Regions from separate parts of the Streptomyces sp. NPDC053750 genome, predicted to be linked through region 1. Evidence: riboswitches for the same ligand, from Rfam matches in the RefSeq annotation. Region 1 holds a riboswitch; the other holds the start of a gene.
The links. A riboswitch is a leader RNA that binds a small molecule or an ion and turns the genes downstream of it on or off. The one in region 1 is predicted to bind cobalamin.
Positions count from the first base shown of each region.

Region 2: it holds a riboswitch for cobalamin, as region 1 does, so the genes downstream of both, ACIGO6_RS19100 (ribonucleoside-diphosphate reductase subunit alpha) here and ACIGO6_RS06090 (CoA-acylating methylmalonate-semialdehyde dehydrogenase) in region 1, are expected to answer to the same signal.

Region 1 covers NZ_JBITXB010000002.1:145,607-155,263, forward strand. Annotated here, with positions in the region: gene ACIGO6_RS06065 (prenyltransferase/squalene oxidase repeat-containing protein) at 1-2,420, shown strand, start outside; gene ACIGO6_RS06070 (hypothetical protein) at 2,417-3,358, shown strand; gene ACIGO6_RS06075 (energy-coupling factor transporter transmembrane component T) at 3,355-4,521, shown strand; gene ACIGO6_RS06080 (ABC transporter ATP-binding protein) at 4,518-6,125, shown strand; gene ACIGO6_RS06085 (ECF transporter S component) at 6,122-6,940, shown strand; cobalamin riboswitch at 6,996-7,177, shown strand; gene ACIGO6_RS06090 (CoA-acylating methylmalonate-semialdehyde dehydrogenase) at 7,360-8,883, shown strand; gene ACIGO6_RS06095 (acyl-CoA dehydrogenase family protein) at 8,890-9,657, shown strand, end outside.
Region 2 covers NZ_JBITXB010000006.1:171,633-181,289, reverse strand. Annotated here, with positions in the region: gene ACIGO6_RS19120 (cytochrome P450) at 1-842, shown strand, start outside; gene ACIGO6_RS19115 (GlxA family transcriptional regulator) at 846-1,814, opposite strand; gene ACIGO6_RS19110 (hypothetical protein) at 1,907-2,152, shown strand; gene ACIGO6_RS19105 (ribonucleotide-diphosphate reductase subunit beta) at 2,065-3,078, opposite strand; gene ACIGO6_RS19100 (ribonucleoside-diphosphate reductase subunit alpha) at 3,078-5,450, opposite strand; cobalamin riboswitch at 5,574-5,729, opposite strand; gene ACIGO6_RS19095 (GNAT family N-acetyltransferase) at 5,772-6,278, opposite strand; gene mctP (monocarboxylate uptake permease MctP) at 6,351-7,961, opposite strand; gene ACIGO6_RS19085 (DUF3311 domain-containing protein) at 7,958-8,215, opposite strand; gene ACIGO6_RS19080 (GntR family transcriptional regulator) at 8,363-9,127, opposite strand; gene ACIGO6_RS19075 (extracellular solute-binding protein) at 9,580-9,657, shown strand, end outside.

The DNA of each region.
Region 1 (9,657 bases):
GGGACGACTGCGTCCTCACCCCGCCCGCGACCGCGTACTGGTCCTACTGGGTCGCCTCTCCCGGCGACGACGACTGGTCCTACAGCCAGTACGGCGCCATGAGCCGCAATCTCAAGGACGGCGACGTCGACGCCTGGGTGTACGGCGGCACGGACGTGGGCGGCAGCACCGGCAGGCCCGACTTCAGCCCGGACGACGTCCGCGCCGGCGACACCGGCGGCACCCCCGACCCCGGAACGCCGACGGGAGCGCCGGGCGAGGTCGACGCGGAAGCCGCGGCGGCCTGGCTGAAGGGCCGTCTCACCGACGGCGAACGTGTCATCGACGAGGGCAGCGACGTTCCGAACTACCTCCTCACGACGGAGACGGCCTACGCCCTCGCCGCCACCGAGGGCAAGAGCGCTGATCTCGACAAGGTGACGGCCTTCCTCGCCGCCCACGCCGGCGACTACGCCTACCCCAACGGCACCGACGAGGCCCCCGACGCCACCGCCGCCGCCCGGCTGGCGCTGCTGGCCGAGAGCACCGAGGCGGACCCGCGCGCCGTCGGCGGCCACGACCTCGTCGCCGACCTGGCGGCCAACGTGTGCGCCGCCGGGCCCGAGTCCGGCGAACCGACCCCCGGCTGCACCGCGAAGGGCGACTTCCGCAACGCCGGCTACACCGAGGGACAGGCCCTGTCCGTCCTCGCGCTGCTGCGCGCCGGAACGGCACCCGCGGCCGAGACGGTGGACCGGCTGACCCAGATGCAGTGCCGTGACGGCGGAGTGACCAGCGTCCTCATCCGCTCCGGCGAGAACTGCGACGGCGACCCGGCCACCACCGGCCTCGTCGCGCTGACCCTGGACGAAGCGGGCGGTCACGCCGAGGCCGTCGAGAAGGCCCGGACCTACCTGGCCCGGACCCAGCGCGACGACGGCGCCTTCCCCGGCTACACCGGCGCCACCGCCGGCAGCGTCTACGCCACCGCCTACGCCGCCCAGGCCCTGCAGGTCCTGGGGGACATCGAACGCGCGGACGCCGCACTCGGCTGGCTGTCCCGTCAGCAGCTCGACGGGGGAGGCTTCGGCTTCGAGGAGGACGCCACCGACCCGGCGCCCTACCCCACGTCGGTCGCCGTTCTCGCCGGCGCGCGCACCAGCCTCGCCACCCTGACCACGAAGAAGTCCGAGCCGACCGGCCCGCCGACCTCCGAGCCGCCCACCACGTCCCAGCCTCCGACCACGCAACCCGGCACCCCGCCGCCGGGAGAGGGACCCGACCTGAAGAAGGGCGTCGCCTACCTCACCGGCGCCGACCGGCTGAAGCAGGGCCACTACCACCTCTTCGACCCGAACTCCCCCGAAGCCGACTTCGGCCTCACCATCGACACCGCCTACGCGCTCGCCGCCACCGGCCTCGACAACAACAAGCTCCGCGGCATCGTCGACTTCATCGACGGCGGCGGCGAGGACGGTGCGGGAAAGAGCATCCGCGACTACACCGGTGCCGGCACCACCTACGCGCAGGGCGGCGCCATCGGCAAGACCGCGCTCCTCGCCCAGGCCGTCGGACGCGACGCCCGCGACTTCGCCGGTCTGGACCTCATCGACGCTCTCGACAAGAGCGTCTGCACCAAGAGCAGCCTGCCCAAGAGAGGGTGTGCCGCCAAGGGCAACTACAACTACGCCGAGTCCGTGTTCAAGCAGTCCCTCGGAATCATGGCGCAGCTGCGCGCGGGCGAGGACGAGGCAGCCGAGGAGCCGGTCGCCTACCTGGCGAGCCTCCAGCACGAGAGCGGGGCCTGGCCCAGCCTGATCCCGTCGACCGGTGACTCCGACGTCGACTCCACCGCCATCGCCGCCATGGCCCTGGACATGGTCGGCGGCGCCGAGGCCGAGCGAGCCGTCGACCGGGCACTGGCCTGGCTGGCCTCACGGCAGCTGCCCGGCGGTGGCTTCCCGGGCACGGTCGGCATCTCGGTCAACTCCACCGCCCTCGCGGTGCAGGGACTGTCCCTCGACGCCTCCCGGTACGCCGACGAGATCACCGGAGCACGCAAGTTCCTCGCCGCCCAGCAGAATCCCGACGGCGGCTTCAACGCCTCGGCCGACGGGCAGCGCGGCTCCGACCTGCGCGCGTCCGCCCAGGCGGTGAGCGGCGCCACCGGCATCTCCTTCGGCGAGCTGGAGCGCAGCCTGGCCGGTACCTCACCGCAGCCCACCCCGGACCCGAGCGACGGCGTCCCGGACATCGTCACGCCGGGCGACACCTCGGGCGGGTACGGCGCTTCCGGCGGCGGGGGCGGTGGCGGGGGCGCGCTCGCCTCCACCGGCGTCCAGGTCGGACTCCTGGCCGCGATCGCCGCGCTGATGGTGCTGGCCGGGTGGCGCGTCGCGGTCGTGGCCCGGCGCAAGGCCATGGCGGAGGGCGGGCGATGATCGGCTCGCGCCTCGCCGGGACGGCGGCCCGGGCGACGGCGGCCCTGGCCGTGGCTGCCGCCGCGCTCGGTGTCACCGCACCCTCGGCCGCCGCCGACCCCCAGCCCATGGGCCGGTGCACGACCACGTCCGGCGTCGTCCTCGCCGTCGACTTCAGCGACTGGGGCGGCCCGCTGTTCCGTTCCTGCGGAACGACGCCCACCACCGGCTACGAACTCCTCAACCAGGGCGGCTGGCGCACCACGGGCACCGGCCACGACGGGCCGGCGTTCATCTGCCGCATCGGCTACAGCGGGTACCAGAACGGCAAGCAGTTCCCGACTCCGGCCGAGGAAGACTGCGTGCTCACCCCTCCGGCGTCCGCGTACTGGTCGTACTGGCACGCGGACCGGGGCGAGAACACCTGGGAGTACAGCCAGCTCGGCGCCATGCTCTACAAGCCCAAACCGGGCAGCGTGGACCTCTGGGTCTTCGGCGGCACCGACATCGGGGGAACCAAGGGTCGCCCCACCGTCACCCCGGACCAACTGCGCGCCCACAACACCGAGCCGATCGGCGACACGGGCAAGCCGCCCTCCGACGAGAAGGCACCCGAGCTTCCCCCGGACGTCGACACCGGCCCCGCACCGCAGCGGCGCAGCCCCGAGCGCCCCGCACCCACCGCGTCGAAGAAACCGGCTTCCGAGAAGTCCGAGACGAAGAAGGCCGAGCCGAGCAAGAGCGCAAGCGCCACGCCCTCTCCCACGCCCAGCGCCACAGCGACCTCTTCGGCCGTAGCTGCACCGGGCCCGAGCACCAAGGTGGTGGACGCGGCTCCGGCCGCGGACGCCCCGCACGACTCCGGCTCCATCCTGCCCGTGGTCACGGGTGCCTCACTCGTCGTCCTGATCGGCGGCGCCGCCGTCTACGCGGCCCGCCGACGCCGACGCACCGAGTGAGCGGCGTGGCCCGTACGACTGTTCAGGCCCCTGCCGTCCCGTCCGGCGCGTCGCCGGACCGGGGTGGCAGGCGGCTGCCGCGCATCCTGCACCCGATGGCGTGGTGGGTCTGGGCGCTGGCCCTCGCCACCGCCGTCAGCCGCACCAACAACCCACTCCTGCTCTTCCTTGTCCTTGCCGTCCTCGCCTACGTCGTCACCGCCCGGCGCACGGAGGCGCCATGGGCCCGCGGCTTCAAGTACTACCTGTACCTGGCCCTGACCGTCGTGGCGATCCGGGTCGTCTTCCGCGCCGTCTTCGCCACCGGCATCACCCCCCACGACCACTTCCTCTTCTCCCTTCCGCACATCCCCACCCCCGACTGGTACGCGGGCATCCAGATCGGCGGGCCGGTCTCGCTGGAAGCACTGCTGTCGGCGGCGACCGACGGACTGCGCCTGGCGTGCATGCTGTGCTGCATCGGCGCCGCCAACACCCTCGCCAACCCCAAGCGGGCCCTGCGCGTCCTGCCGGGCGCGCTGTACGAGCTGGGCGTCGCCGTCACCGTCGCGATCAGCGTGGCCCCGCAGCTGGTGCAGAGCGTGCAGCGCGTCGTGCGGGCCCGGAAGCTGCGCGCCGGCAACACCAAGGGCATGCGGGCCCTGCGCGGCATCGTCATCCCGGTGCTGGAGGACGCCCTGGAACGCTCGCTGCGCCTCGCCGCCGCCATGGACTCGCGCGGCTACGGCCGTTCCGGACGCGCCACCCCTCGCTCCCGCCGGATGACAGGCGCCTTGATGCTGCTCGGCATGTGCGGCCTGTGCGCCGGCGCCTACGGCCTGCTGGACGCCACCGCGCCCGCCTTCCTGGGCCTGCCCGCCATGGGGTGCGGCGCGCTGCTGTGCGTGGCGGGCCTGCGCCTGGGCGGGCGGCGCGTGACCCGCACCACCTACCGCCCCGACCCCTGGCGCCTGCCCGAGTGGGCCGTCGCCTGCAGCGGCGTCCTGTCGGCGGTCCTGCTCTTCACCAACCTCGGCTACGACCCCGCCCAGCTCAACCCCACTTTCTACCCTCTCACCTGGCCCGACCTGCCCCTCGTACCGACCGCCGCGATCCTGCTCGCCGGCACGGCCGGATTCCTCGCGCCCCCGCCCACTCCCGTCCGGAGAGCCGCCGCCCCGTGATCACCTTCGACCAGGTCACCATCCAGTACGACGACACACCCGAGCCGGCCCTGCGGGACGTCGACCTCACGGTGGACGAGGGCGAACTCTGCCTCGTCGTCGGACACACGGGCGTCGGCAAGTCGACGCTCCTGGGCGCGGTCAACGGGCTCGTCCCGCACTTCACCGGCGGAACCCTCTACGGCCGTGTCACGGTCGACGGCCGGGACACGGCCCACCACCCGCCCCGCGAACTGGCCGACGTCGTCGGAGTGGTGGGCCAGGACCCGATCGACGGCTTCGTCACCGACACCGTGGAGGAGGAGCTCGCCTACTCCATGGAACAGTTGGCGATAGCTCCCGGGACCATGCGCAAACGGGTCGAGGAGACCCTCGACCTGCTCGGCCTGGCCGACCTGCGCCACCGTGCGCTGCACGAACTCTCCGGCGGCCAGCAGCAGCGCGTCGCCATCGGCTCGGTCCTCACCGCCCACCCGCGAGTCCTGGTCCTGGACGAACCGACCTCCGCCCTCGACCCGACGGCTGCCGAGGAGGTCCTCGCCGCGGTCACCCGTCTCGTCCACGACCTCGGCGTCACCGTCCTGATGGCCGAGCACCGTCTGGAGCGCGTCGTCCAGTACGCCGACCGCGTCCTCCACCTCCCCGGTGACGGCCGCGCCCGCATCGGTCCCGCCGCCGAGATCCTGCGCACGTCGGCCATCGCGCCACCGATCGTCGAACTGGGCCGGGCGGCCGACTGGTCACCCCTGCCCCTGTCGATCCGCGACGCCCGCCGTGCGGCCGCCCCCCTGCGCGCCGAACTGGCTGCCCGCACCCCGGACCCCGTCCGCCCGGCCCCGGCCGGCGAGCGGCGCCGGCTCCTGACGGCGCGCGGCATCACCGTCACCTACGGCGGCGTCCCCGCCGTACGGGAGGTCGACCTCGACCTGTACGCGGGCGAGGTGACCGCCCTCATGGGCCGCAACGGCTCCGGCAAGTCCTCCCTCCTGTGGGCCCTGCAGGGGTCGGGCCCGCGCCGCGCCGGGACGGTGAAGCTGGCCGACGGCCCCGATCCGCGCGACGTTCCCGCCACCCGGTCCCGCCAACTCGTCGGACTGGTCCCGCAGACCCCCTCCGACCTGCTCTACCTGGAGAGCGTCAAGCAGGAACTCGACCAGGCGGACACCGAGTCGGGCACCACGACGAAGGCCCGCACCGTCCTGGACCGGCTCGCCCCGGGCATCGACGACGCCACCCACCCCCGCGACCTGTCGGAGGGACAGAAGCTGGCTCTCGTCCTGGCCATCCAGCTGTCCGCGGCGCCCGAGGTCGTCCTCCTGGACGAGCCGACCCGCGGCCTGGACTACCGGGCGAAGACCGCATTGATCGGTGTCGTGAACGCCCTCGCGGCGGAGGGCAGGACGGTGGTGATCTCCACTCACGACGTCGAGTTCGCCGCCCGCGCCGCCGACCGCGTCGTCGTCATGGCCGAGGGGGACGTCGTCGACGACGGCCCGACCACCGACGTCATCGTCTCCTCGCCCGTGTTCGCGCCCCAGACGGCGAAGATCCTCGCCCCGCTGCCCTATCTGACCGTCGACCAGGTGAAGGCGGCCCGACCATGACGACCACCGCCGCCATCCGACTGACCCCACGCGTCGGCGTCGTCATGACCTTGGCGGCGTTCCTCGGTGTCGTCGCCTTCTTCTGGCCGTTCCTGGTCGCCCCCGGGAAGTTCGGCTCGAACTACGTGCCCCCGCTCATCTTCGGCGTGCTCCTGGTCCTCGTCCTGTGCGTGATCCTCTCGGAGATCGCCGAGGGCGGTATCGACTCCAAGGCCCTCGCCATGCTGGGGGTCCTGTCCGCCGTGAACGCGGCCCTGCGTCCGCTGGGCGCCGGAACCGCGGGCATCGAGACCGTCTTCTTCGTCCTGGTCCTGGCCGGCCGGGTCTACGGCCCCGGCTTCGGCTTCACCCTGGGCTGCACCTCCCTGTTCGCCTCGGCCCTCATCACCGGCGGGGTCGGGCCCTGGATGCCGTACCAGATGTTCGGCTGCGCCTTCGTCGGGATGCTCGCCGGTTTCCTTCCCCGGGCCTCGGGCCGCCGCGAGGTGCTGATGCTGGCCGTCTACGGGTCGCTGTCCGGCTATCTCTTCGGCTTCCTCCTCAACCTCTCCTTCTGGCCGTTCTCCCTGGACCCGAACAGCTCCATCGCCTACCTGCCCGGCCTGCCCTTCACCGAGCAGTGGCAGCGCTACATCGCCTTCGACATCGCCACGTCCCTCGGCTGGGACACCGGCCGGGCGGTCACCAATCTCGTGTGCATCCTGCTGGCGGGGCCGGCGGTGCTGACCACCTTCCGGCGAGCCGCGCGCAAGGCCCGCTTCCGCGCTCCCGTGCGCTTCGCCGAACCCCGGACGGCTGATTCCGAACCCCGCTGACCAGCGGTGTCCGTGGCACACGCTCCCGGTACTGGATTTACTAGGACGTCCAACTATATAGTCGCGAGCACAAGGCCCGCGGTGCAGGGAAGCCGGTGTGATTCCGGCACGGTCCCGCCACTGTGACCGGGGAGCACGCCGTCGAGCAGGACGCCACTGACGAGCAGGATGTCGGGAAGGCGGACGGCGTGCGCTGATCTGGGAGTCAGGATACCGGCCGCGGGATGTTCCGTGTTTTCCACGAGGATGGAGCTGACACGCATGGCACCGGTGTGTACCCACGACCCTGGTGAGCCCGCCGTCTGACGGGACTCCGGCCATACGCGATCTCGCGCCCCGGCATCCGTACGCCACTTGCGTGCGCGTGCGCGGACCGGCGTGCGCCATCCCCGGATCCCTCCTGACGAGAGCAGGCAGTCATGGTCCGCGAGCACGAACGCGCCTCCGTGCGCGAGTTGACCCACTTCGTCGGCGGCAAGCGCACCCCGGGCACCTCGGGGTCCTTCGGCGAGGTGTACGACCCCAACACCGGCGAGGTGCAGGCCCTGGTGCCCCTCGCGAACCGCGCCGAGACCGAGGCGGTCATCGCCGACGCGGTCCACGCGCAACGCGAGTGGGGCGAATGGAACCCGCAGCGCCGCGCCCGGGTCATGATGTGCTTCCTCCAGCTCGTCGAGCGGGAGAAGGACGCGCTGGCCCGGCTGCTGTCCGCCGAGCACGGCAAGACGATCGCCGACGCGCACGGCGACATCCAACGCGGGGTGGAGGTCGTCGAGTTCGCGGCGGGCATCCCGCACCTCCTCAAGGGCGAGTTCACCGACAACGCGGGCACCGGCATCGATGTCCACTCCCTGCGCGCCCCGCTCGGCGTGGTCGCCGGGGTCACCCCCTTCAACTTCCCGGCGATGATCCCCCTGTGGAAGGCGGCCCCCGCGCTGGCCTGCGGCAACGCCTTCATCCTCAAGCCGTCCGAACGGGACCCGTCCGTTCCGCTGCGGCTCGCCGAGCTGTTCCTGGAGGCGGGACTGCCGCCCGGCGTCCTCAACGTCGTCAACGGCGCCCGGGAGACCGTCGACACCCTCCTCGACGATCCCCGCGTGGCCGCCCTCGGCTTCGTCGGCTCCACCCCGGTCGCCGCGCACGTCTACGCCACCGCCGCCGCCCGCGGCAAGCGCGCCCAGTGCTTCGGCGGCGCCAAGAACCACATGATCGTGATGCCGGACGCCGATCTCGACCAGGCCGTGGATGCGCTGATCGGCGCCGGGTACGGCTCGGCGGGGGAGCGGTGCATGGCGATCTCCGTCGCCGTCCCGGTGGGGGAGGAGACCGCCGACGCCCTCGTGGCCCGGCTCAAGGAGCGCATCGCCGCGCTGCGGATCGGCCGCAGCGACGACCCCGAGGCCGACTTCGGCCCCCTGGTCGGCCGGGACGCCGTGGACCGGGTCCGCTCCTACGTCGACCTCGGGGTCGAGGAGGGCGCGGACCTCGTCGTGGACGGGCGGGACTTCGTCCTGGAAGGGCACGAGAACGGCTTCTTCGCCGGCGCCTCCCTCTTCGACCGGGTGACGCCCGCCATGCGCGTCTACCAGGAGGAGATCTTCGGCCCCGTGCTGTGTGTCGTACGTGCCGCCGACTACGAGGAGGCGCTGCGCCTGCCCAGCGAGCACACCTTCGGCAACGGCGTGGCGATCTTCACCCGGGACGGCGACACCGCACGCGACTTCACCCGGCGCGTGAACACCGGCATGGTCGGCGTCAACGTGCCCATCCCGGTGCCGGTCGCCTACCACACCTTCGGCGGCTGGAAGCGCTCCGGCTTCGGCGACCTCAACCAGCACGGCCCGGACGCGATCCGCTTTTACACGCGGACGAAGACGGTCACCTCCCGCTGGCCCGCCGGCCTGCGGGAGGGCGCGAGCTTCACGATCCCCACGATGGGCTGAGCGGCCATGAACAGCACCCTGCTCACCGAGGACCAGCAGGCCCTCGTCGAGACCACCCTGGACTTCGCCCAGGACCACCTCGCCCCGCACGCCCTGGACTGGGACCGTGACAAGCACTTCCCGGTGGACGTACTGCGTAAGGCGGCCGGGCTCGGCCTCGGCGGCGTCTACGTCCGCGAGGAGTCCGGCGGCAGCGGCCTCACCCGCTCCGACGGCGTCCTCGTCTTCGAGACCCTCGCCTCCGGCTGCCCGTCCCTCGCGGGCTACCTCTCCATCCATAACATGGTCGCCTGGATGATCGACCGCTACGGCGACGACGCCCAGCGCGAACGGTGGCTGCCGCGCCTGTGCGCCATGGAGGATCTCGCCAGCTACTGCCTGACCGAGCCGGGCGCCGGCTCCGACGCGGCGGCCCTCACCAGCAGGGCCGTACGGGACGGCGACGGCTGGGTACTCACCGGCGTGAAGCAGTTCATCTCCGGGGCCGGGACCTCCCAGCTGTACGTCGTCATGGCCCGCACCGGCACCGAAGGCGCCGACGGCGTGTCCGCGTTCGTCGTCGACAAGGACGACGCCGGCCTCTCCTTCGGACCGAACGAACGGAAGATGGGCTGGAACGCACAGCCCACCCGCCAGGTCGTCCTGGACGGCGTCCGCCTGCCCGCCGACCGGCTCCTCGGCCGCGAGGGCGAGGGCTTCCGCATCGCCATGAGCGGCCTCAACGGCGGCCGTCTCGGCATCGCCGCCTGCTCCCTGGGCGGCGCCCGCAGCGCG
Region 2 (9,657 bases), on a different contig from region 1:
GGCTGTGCGTCGCGCTCGCCACCGTCTTCCGGGGCATGTACCGGCGGATGGTGGTCCCGCTGGGACCCCTCTACCGGCTGCCGCTGCCGGCCAACCGGAAATTCAACAACGCCCTGGCCGATTTGCATCTCCTGGTCGACGAGATCATCGCCGAGCGTCGCGCATCTGGTCAAAAGCCGGACGATTTGCTGACGGCATTGCTGGAGGCGAAGGACGACAATGGCGACCCGATCGGGGAGCAGGAGATCCACGACCAGGTCGTCGCGATACTCACCCCCGGCAGTGAAACCATCGCATCCACGATCATGTGGTTGCTCCAGGCACTTGCCGAACACCCGGTACATGCCGACCGCATACGCGACGAAGTCGAAGCGGTCACCGGCGGGCGTCCCGTGGTATTCGAGGACGTCCGCAGTCTCACCCACACCGGCAATGTCATCCTGGAGGCCATGCGTTTGCGTCCGGCCGTATGGGTATTGACGCGGCGCGCGGTGGTCGAGACCGAACTCGGTGGCTATCGCATTCCAGCCGGTTCGGACATCATCTACAGTCCGTACGCAATCCAGCGCGATCCGAAGTCGTACGCCGACAACCTGGAGTTCGACCCGGACCGTTGGATTCCGGAACGTGCCGGGGATGTGCCGAAATACGCCATGAAGCCGTTCAGCGTGGGCAATCGCAAGTGCCCCAGCGACCACTTCTCGATGGCCCAGCTGACGCTGATCACGGCGGCGCTCGCCACGAAGTACCGCTTCGAGCAGGTGGCCGGTTCGAACGACGCGGTCCGCGTGGGTATCACCCTCCGTCCGCACGACCTGCTGGTCAGGCCGGTGGCGAGGTGACGCTCAGGCGGCCGCCTCGGGTCCCCTGAAGGTGCGCCGGTAGGCGTGCGGCGTGGTCCCCAGGGCCCTGACGAACTGGTGCCTGAGGGCCGCCGCCGTACCGAAGCCGGTGCGCCAGGCGATCGCGTCCATCGTCTCGTCCGTCGCCTCCAGCAGCCGCTGGGCCAGCAGCACACGCTGGCGCAGGATCCAGCGGTAGGGAGTCGTACCCGTCTCCTGCTGGAAGCGGCGGGCGAACGTGCGCGGGGACATGTGCGCCCGGGCCGCGAGCTGGTCGACGGTGACCTCCTCGTCGAGGTGCTCCTGCATCCAGGCCAGCACCTCGCCGACGGTGTCGCAGGAGGATCGCGGCAGCGGACGTTCGATGTACTGCGCCTGCCCGCCGTCCCGGTGCGGCGGTACGACCATGCGCCGGGCGATCTTGTTGGCGACCTCCGGCCCCTGCTCCTTGCGGACGATGTGCAGACAGGCGTCGATGCCGGCGGCGGTGCCGGCACTGGTGATCACCGGGTCCTCGTCCACGTAGAGCACGTCGGGCGAGACGGCCACCCGCGGATACTGCCGGGCCAGCTCGGCCGCGTGGTGCCAGTGCACCGCGCACCGCCGCCCGTCCAGCAGCCCCGCGGCGCCCAGCACGAAGACCCCGGAGCACACGCTCAGCACCCGCGCGCCCCGGTCCACCGCCCGCCGCAGGGCGTCCAGCAGCTCGGGCGGGTACTCCCGGCGGACGTAGTCGCTGCCCGCCGGCACGGCGATCAGGTCGGCCTCCTCCAGCCGGTCCAGCCCGTACGGCGTGGAGACGGTCAGCCCGCCGACATGGGTGCTCAGCGAGGGGCCCTCCGCCGACACCACCGCGAAGTCGTACCCCGGCAGGCCCTCGTCGCTCCGGTCGATGCCGAAGACCTCGCAGATCACACCGAGTTCGAAGGGATGCGCACCGTCCAGCAGGACGGCGGCCACGTTCTGCAGCATGCCGCCAGTGTGCCTCGGAAGTGGCAGGAAATCGAGGTCCCACGGCAGTCCTGCCACTCCCGGTCAGGAGTGTCCGGCGCGACAGTGGTGTCATGACCGGAAACCAGATCGAAGCCCTGATCGGAATGCTCGTGACCTTCGGACTCCTCGTCCTCATGGTCCTCCCCTCGGTGATCGGCATCGTGCGCGACAGGCGCATCGACCGTCAGCTCAGGGAGGCCCAGGAGGACGTCCGGGAGGGAGAGGAGACTCAGAAGTCCTCGTCCAGGTCGACGGTGCCCTCCACCGCCACCTGGTACGCCGAGGGACGCCGCTCGAAGAAGTTGGTCAACTCCTGAACGCCCTGCAGCTCCATGAAGGAGAAGGGGTTCTCGGAGCCGTACACCGGGGCGAAACCGAGGCGCGTCAGGCGCTGGTCGGCGACGCACTCGAGGTACTGCCGCATCGAGTCGGTGTTCATGCCCGGGAGGCCGTCACCGCACAGGTCGCGCGCGAACTGCAGCTCGGCCTCGACGGCCTCCCGCAGCATGTCGGTGACCTGCTGCCGCAGCGCGTCGTCGAAGAGGTCCGGCTCCTCCTTGCGGACGGTGTCGACCACGTCGAAGGCGAAGGACATGTGCATGGTCTCGTCCCGGAACACCCAGTTGGTGCCGGTGGCCAGGCCGTGCAGCAGGCCCCGGCTGCGGAACCAGTAGACGTAGGCGAAGGCGCCGTAGAAGAAGAGGCCCTCGATGCACGCGGCGAAGCAGATGAGGTTGAGCAGGAAGCGGCGGCGGTCGGCCTGGGTCTCCAGGCGGTCGATCGACTCGACCGAGTCCATCCACTTGAAGCAGAACTCGGCCTTCTCGCGGATGGAGGGGATGTTCTCCACGGCGGCGAAGGCCGCGGCGCGGTCCTCCGGGTCGGGCAGGTAGGTGTCCAGCAGCGTCAGATAGAACTGGACGTGGACGGCCTCCTCGAACAGCTGCCGCGACAGGTACAGCCGTGCCTCGGGGGAGTTGATGTGCTTGTAGAGGGTGAGCACCAGGTTGTTCGCCACGATCGAGTCACCGGTGGCGAAGAAGGCCACCAGCCGGCCGATCAGGTGCTGCTCCTCGGGGCTGAGCTTCGCGAGGTCGGCGACGTCCGAGTGGAGGTCGACCTCCTCGACGTGCCAGGTGTTCTTGATGGCGTCCCGGTAGCGCTCGTAGAAGTCCGGGTAGCGCATGGGGCGCAGGGTCAGTTCGAAGCCCGGGTCGAGCAGGTTCTTGGTGGTGTCGTTCATTACTGGCAGGCCTCGCAGGACTCGGGGTTTTCCAGGGAGCAGGCGACCGCTTCGGGGTCGGGGGTCTGCTGCACGGGGGCGGTGGCCCGGGCGGCGGCGCGGGCGATGCGGGTCGCCGGGCGGGAGCGCAGGTAGTACGTGGTCTTCAGGCCCTGCTTCCAGGCGTACGCGTACATCGAGGAGAGCTTCCCGATGGTCGGCGTCTCCAGGAACAGGTTCAGCGACTGGGCCTGGTCGAGGTACGGGGTGCGGGCGGCGGCCATGTCGATCAGGCCGCGCTGGGGGATCTCCCAGGCGGTGCGGTACAGCGCGCGCACGTCCTCGGGAATCCAGGTGAAGCCCTGCACCGAGCCGTTCGCCTCGCGCAGCGCCTCACGGGTGCGCGCGTCCCACACGCCGAGCCGCTTGAGGTCGTCCACCAGGTACGAGTTGACCTGGAGGAACTCGCCGGACAGGGTCTCGCGCTTGAACAGGTTGGACACCTGCGGCTCGATGCACTCGTAGACGCCGGCGATGGAGGCGATGGTGGCGGTCGGCGCGATGGCGAGGAGCAGGGAGTTGCGCAGCCCGGTCGTGGCCATGCGCTCGCGCAGCGCCGCCCAGCGCTCCGGCCAGGCCTGCTCGACGCCGTAGTGGTCCGGGTGCAGCACGCCCCGGGCGGTGCGGGTCTTGTCCCAGGCCGGCAACGGGCCGTTGCGCTCGGCGAGGTCGGCGGAGGTCTCGTACGCGGCGAGCATGATCCGCTCGGCGATACGGGTGGAGAGGGTGCGCGCCTCGGGGGAGTCGAAGGGCAGCCGCAGCTGGAAGAAGACGTCCTGGAGGCCCATCGCGCCGAGGCCGACCGGGCGCCAGCGGGCGTTGGAGCGGCCCGCCTGCTCGGTCGGGTAGAAGTTGATGTCGACGACCCGGTCGAGGAAGGTGACGGCGGTGCGGACGGTGGCGTCCAGCCGCTCCCAGTCGATGTCGCCCTCGGCCACGTCGACGAACGCGCCCAGGTTCACCGAGCCCAGGTTGCAGACGGCCGTCTCGCCGTCGTCGGTGACCTCCAGGATCTCCGTGCAGAGGTTGGAGGAGTGGATGACGTGACCGGGCTCGGCGGTCTGGTTGGCGGTGCGGTTGGCGGTGTCCTTGAAGGTCATCCAGCCGTTGCCGGTCTGGGCGAGGGTGCGCATCATGCGGCCGTACAGCTCCCTGGCGGGAAGCGTCCTACGGGCCAGGCCCGCGGCCTCGGCCTTGCGGTAGGCGGCGTCGAACTCCTCGCCGTACAGGTCGACCAGCTCGGGCACGTCCGAGGGCGAGAACAGCGACCACTGCCCGTCGGCGTCCACCCGGCGCATGAACTCGTCCGGCACCCAGTGCGCGAGGTTCAGGTTGTGCGTGCGGCGGGCGTCCTCGCCGGTGTTGTCGCGGAGCTCCAGGAACTCCTCGATGTCCGCGTGCCAGGTCTCCAGGTAGACCGCCGCCGCGCCCTTGCGCCGGCCGCCCTGGTTCACCGCGGCGACCGAGGCGTCCAGCGTCTTGAGGAACGGGACGATGCCGTTGGAGTGCCCGTTGGTGCCGCGGATCAGCGAACCGCGGGCGCGGACGCGGGAGTAGGCGATGCCGATGCCGCCCGCGTGCTTGGAGAGGTTGGCGACCTGGTGGTAGCGGTCGTAGAGGGAGTCCAGCTCGTCCTTGGGGGAGTCCAGGAGGTAGCAGGACGACATCTGGGCGTGCCGGGTGCCGGAGTTGAAGAGGGTGGGGGAGGAGGGCAGGTAGTCGAGGCGGCTCATCAGGCCGTAGAGCGCGGCGACTTCCTCCGCCGAGCGGGCGGTGTCGTCCTCGGCGAGCCCGGCGGCCACCCGCAGCATGAAGTGCTGGGGCGTCTCGACGACCTTGCGGGTGATCGGGTGCCGCAGCAGGTACCGGCTGTGCACCGTGCGCAGGCCGAAGTAGCCGAAGCGGTCGTCGGCGGACGGGTCGATCAGCGCGTCCAGACGGTCCGCGTGCAGCCGTACGAACGCGGCGGTGCGGTCGGCGATCAGACCCTCGCGGTGGCCGGTGGCGACGGACTCGGTGAAGGTCGTGACGCCCTGGGAGGCGGCCTCGGCGCGGATGCCGGTGGTCAGCAGCCGGGCGGCCAGCCGGGAGTACGCGGGGTCCTCCGCGATCAGGCCGGCCGCGGCCTCCGTGGCCAGCTCCCGCAGCTCCGTCTCGTCGGCGTGCGCGGACCGGCCGCGCAGTGCGGCGGCGGCGACCCGGCCGGGGTCGGCGCCGGGGAGGTCGGCGGTCAGCCCGGTCAGCGTCCGCAGCAGGGCGGCACCGGGACCGTCGGGTTCCTCGGTCGCCGTCGCCGGGGTCGCTGAAGCCGGATCGGCTGGCGCGATGGTCACGTGGGGCACTCCCTCGCTCGGCACGGGGCCTGGCGGAGGGCAGGGGGCAGCTCACGAGCGCACGCGGCGTCGCGTCCACCGGCCCACTCCACGAGGCCCGGACGTCATGGCACCCGGGCCGGGACGGCCGGGCGCACTGTCGGCAGGTCCTCGGACTGACCATGCGTGGACGCACGTGCGAAAGACGTGCGGAAACACGCAAGTACACCGTTGCGGGACAGTTCCGGATTCGCACCGGATTCCCCTGCGGCGACAGCGAGCAAGAGCATACATCTTGTGTCGGGTTCCGTGAGCACCCCCAGATGTTGTGTCGCGCCGGTCTCAGAGTGTCAGCTCATAGGTGAGCAGAGTGATGTCGTCGAGCTCCGGCAGCGGGTTCCAGTCGCGCCCCGGGGTGCGGGTGAAGCCCAGCCGTTCGTAGAGGCGGTGGGCGGTGCGCATCGTCCGCTGGGTCGACAGCACCACGCGCACGCAGCCCTCGACGGCCCGGGCGCGGTCGACGCAGGCCCGCACGAGCGCCTCGCCGACCCCGCGGCCGCGTGCCTCACGGGTGACGGCGAGCATGCGTATCTCCGCCTCGCCGGACCCGGCGATGTCGGCCATGGGGCCGCCGCGGGGCACGAAGGTCACGCCGCCGAGCACCCGGCCGTCCGCAGCGGCGACCAGCACCTCGGCCGCCGCCGCCCGCTTGGCCACGTTCCGCAGCTCGCCGAGGTACGCGTCGCTCTCCCCGAAGTCGAGGAGCCCGTCGCGGAGATAGGCCCCCGCGGTGATCTCGCCGAGGGCGTCGTACTCGCCAGGTGCCGCCTGCCGGATCTCGAAGTCCATGGGGCCGAGTGTGCCCGACGGGTACGACAACAGGCCGCCGGATTTCTCCGACGGCCCGTCTCGAACCGGCGATCAGTGCGAGGAGCCCGCCGTGGCCGGCGGGAGCTCCACCTCCACGCCCGGGTCGCCCGCGTCCGCCGTGTAGTCGCCCGGCTTGGTCTCGTCGACGCCCTCGGGTGCCTTGACGGCCTTCAGGACGAAGGTGAGGACCACGGTGACCAGTACGTTCAGTACGAAGGCGGTGAGGCCGATGTAGCCGATCTCGCCGATGCCCGGGATCTCCTTCGAGGAGCCGCCGAAGTGCTTCTGCGTCGGCGAGGCCACCCCGTACGCGGCGACCGTGCCGTAGATCATGCCGACCGCCCAGCCGCCGAGCAGTGCCCAGCGGTGGAACCAGCGGGTGAACAGGCCGCCGACCAGGGCCGGGAAGGTCTGCAGGATCCAGATGCCGCCGAGCAGCTGGAAGTTGATCGCGACCGTCTTGTCCATGCCGAGGACGAAGACCAGCGCGCCCACCTTCACCAGCAGGGACACCAGCTTGGAGACCTTGGTCTCCTGGGCCGGGGTGGCGTCCGGCTTGATGAAGTCCTTGTAGATGTTGCGGGTGAAGAGGTTCGCGGCCGCGATCGACATGATCGCCGCCGGGACCAGGGCGCCGATGCCGATCGCCGCGAAGGCCACGCCCGCGAACCAGTCCGGGAACATGTTCTCGAACAGCTGCGGGATCGCCAGCTGGCCGTTGTCCACCTTGACCCCGGCCGCGATCGCCATGAAGCCCAGCAGCGCGAGCAGGCCCAGCATCAGCGAGTACAGCGGCAGGATCGTGGTGTTGCGGCGGATCACCTCGCGGCTGCGCGAGGACAGCGTCGCGGTGATCGAGTGCGGGTACATGAAGAGCGCGAGCGCCGAGCCGAGCGCCAGGGTGGCGTACGTCCACTGCCCCGTCGCGTCCGGGACCAGGCCGCCCTTGCCCGCTTCGGTGAACTTGTCACCGGCCGAGGCGAAGATGTCGTCGAACCCGCCCAGCTTGATCGGGATGTAGATGATCGCCACCGCGATCACGATGTAGATCAGCGTGTCCTTCACGAACGCGATCAGCGCGGGCGCGCGCAGACCCGACGAGTAGGTGTACGCCGCCAGCACGCCGAAGGCGATCAGCAGGGGCAGGTCCTTGATGAACCAGTTGGTGTCCTCGCCGCCGCCGACGCCCATCACGTCCAGCACGGCCTGGATGCCGACCAGCTGGAGCGCGATGTACGGCATCGTGGCCAGGATGCCGGTCACGGCCACCGCGAGGGACAGCCCCTTCGAGCCGAACCGGCCGCGCACGAAGTCCGAGGTCGTCACGTACCCGTGCTTGTGGGAGACCGACCACAGGCGGGGCAGGAAGGTGAAGATCAGCGGGTAGACCAGGATCGTGTACGGCACCGCGAAGAAGCCGGACGCGCCCGCCGCGTAGATCGCCGCCGGGACGGCCACGAAGGTGTACGCCGTGTACAGGTCGCCGCCCAGCAGGAACCAGGTGATCCAGGTGCCGAACGAGCGGCCGCCCAGGCCCCACTCGTCCAGGCTGTGCTCGTTCTCCGCCCGGCGCCAGCGCGCGGCCAGGAAGCCCATCGCGGTGACGAGGACGAAGAAGAAGATGAAGACGGCGAGGGCGACGCCGTTCACTCCGTCGTTCACTTGGCCCCACCTTCCCGGCGGGCGCGCTGGTCACGCTGCCAGAGCTTGTACGCGATCATCGTGAGGACGGTGGAGATCACGACCCAGGCCATCTGGTACCAGTAGAAGAACGGGACCCCTATGAAGGCCGGGTCGGTCTCGGCGTACGAGCCGACCCACAGCATGGCGACGAACGGTGCGACGAGGCAGAGGCCGATGACGACGCGCACCGGCGTCACCACCGGCCCCCTGCTCACTTCTGGGTCTTCTGACATGCGGTGGCTCCGTCCCCTCGCTGATCACCTCGTGCAGTGCGCACGAAATGTAGGTGACGGCTTCAGGACAGCGGAAGCCCTCGTTCGTATATCGGTCCCCAACCGCAATCTGGGGCCCGTGTGAGCGGGTTCTGGTCCAGACCAGACCTAGTCCTGGGGCCGCTTGAGGCGGGCCACGAACTTGTAGCGGTCGCCCCGGTACACCGACCGCACCCACTCCACCGGCCGGCCCGTGCGGTCCAGCGAGTGGCGGGAGAGCATCAGCATGGGCAGGCCCACGTCGGTGCCGAGCAGGCCGGCCTCGCGCGGGGTGGCCAGGGAGGTCTCGATGGTCTCCTCGGCCTCGGCGAGATGGACGTCGTACACCTCGGCGAGGGCCGTGTAGAGGGACGTGTACTTCACCAGGGACCTGCGCAGCGCCGGGAAGCGCTTGGCGCTGAGGTGGGTGGTCTCGATGGCCATCGGCTCGCCGTTGGCCATGCGCAGCCGCTCGATGCGCAGCACCCGCCCGCCGGCCGTGATGTCCAGCAGCTCGGCGAGCCGGTCGTCGGCGGTGATGTAGCCGATGTCCAGCAGCTGTGAGGTGGGCTCCAGGCCCTGCGCCCGCATGTCCTCGGTGTACGAGGTGAGTTGCAGTGCCTGCGACACCTTGGGCTTGGCGACGAAGGTGCCCTTGCCCTGGATGCGCTCGAGGCGGCCCTCGACGACCAGTTCCTGCAGGGCCTGGCGCACGGTCGTGCGCGAGGTGTCGAACTCGGCGGCCAGCGTGCGCTCGGGCGGGACCGGTGTGCCCGGCGTCTGTGTCCGGGTCATGTCGAGCAGATGCTTCTTCAGACGGTAGTACTTGGGCACGCGCGCGGTACGGACGGTCGCCCCACCCTCGTTCTCCGCACTGCTGACGTCGGTGCTCATGCTCTGCCTTCCCGGCTCCGGGTGCCGAAGCGACCGCTATCCCTGTCGGCCACGGCTCACATCGTGGCACGGCTGCGCGCGGGGACGGTCCCACACGCTCCGTAATCCCTTCTGTATACCTCCGGGACCCGGGCTGGTCTAGTCCACAGCGCCGCCCGGCATCGCTGGTACGCGTGTTCGGGACCGTGTCGACGTGTCATTCGGTGGGTGGTGGTACACCCGGTCCCGGTCCGTCCGATCTGCCGCTTGCGGAATGAAAGGTCCCTGCATATCTCGGTCGCATCACGGACGCGGCGACCGTGCTTGAACACCCTTGACAGCCCTATTGGTCTGGGCCAAGCTCCCCGTACTGGTCTACACCATTGGTCCAGGTCCCGGCCCCATGGGCGGTCCGCGTCGACGAGCAACCGCGGGGAGGCAGGGGGGTTTGTGGCATCCCTGAGGAGGGTGGCGTGAAGCGCAAGCTGATAGCCGCGATCGGTATCGCGGGCATGATGGTCTCGATCGCGGCGTGCGGGGGCGACAGCGAC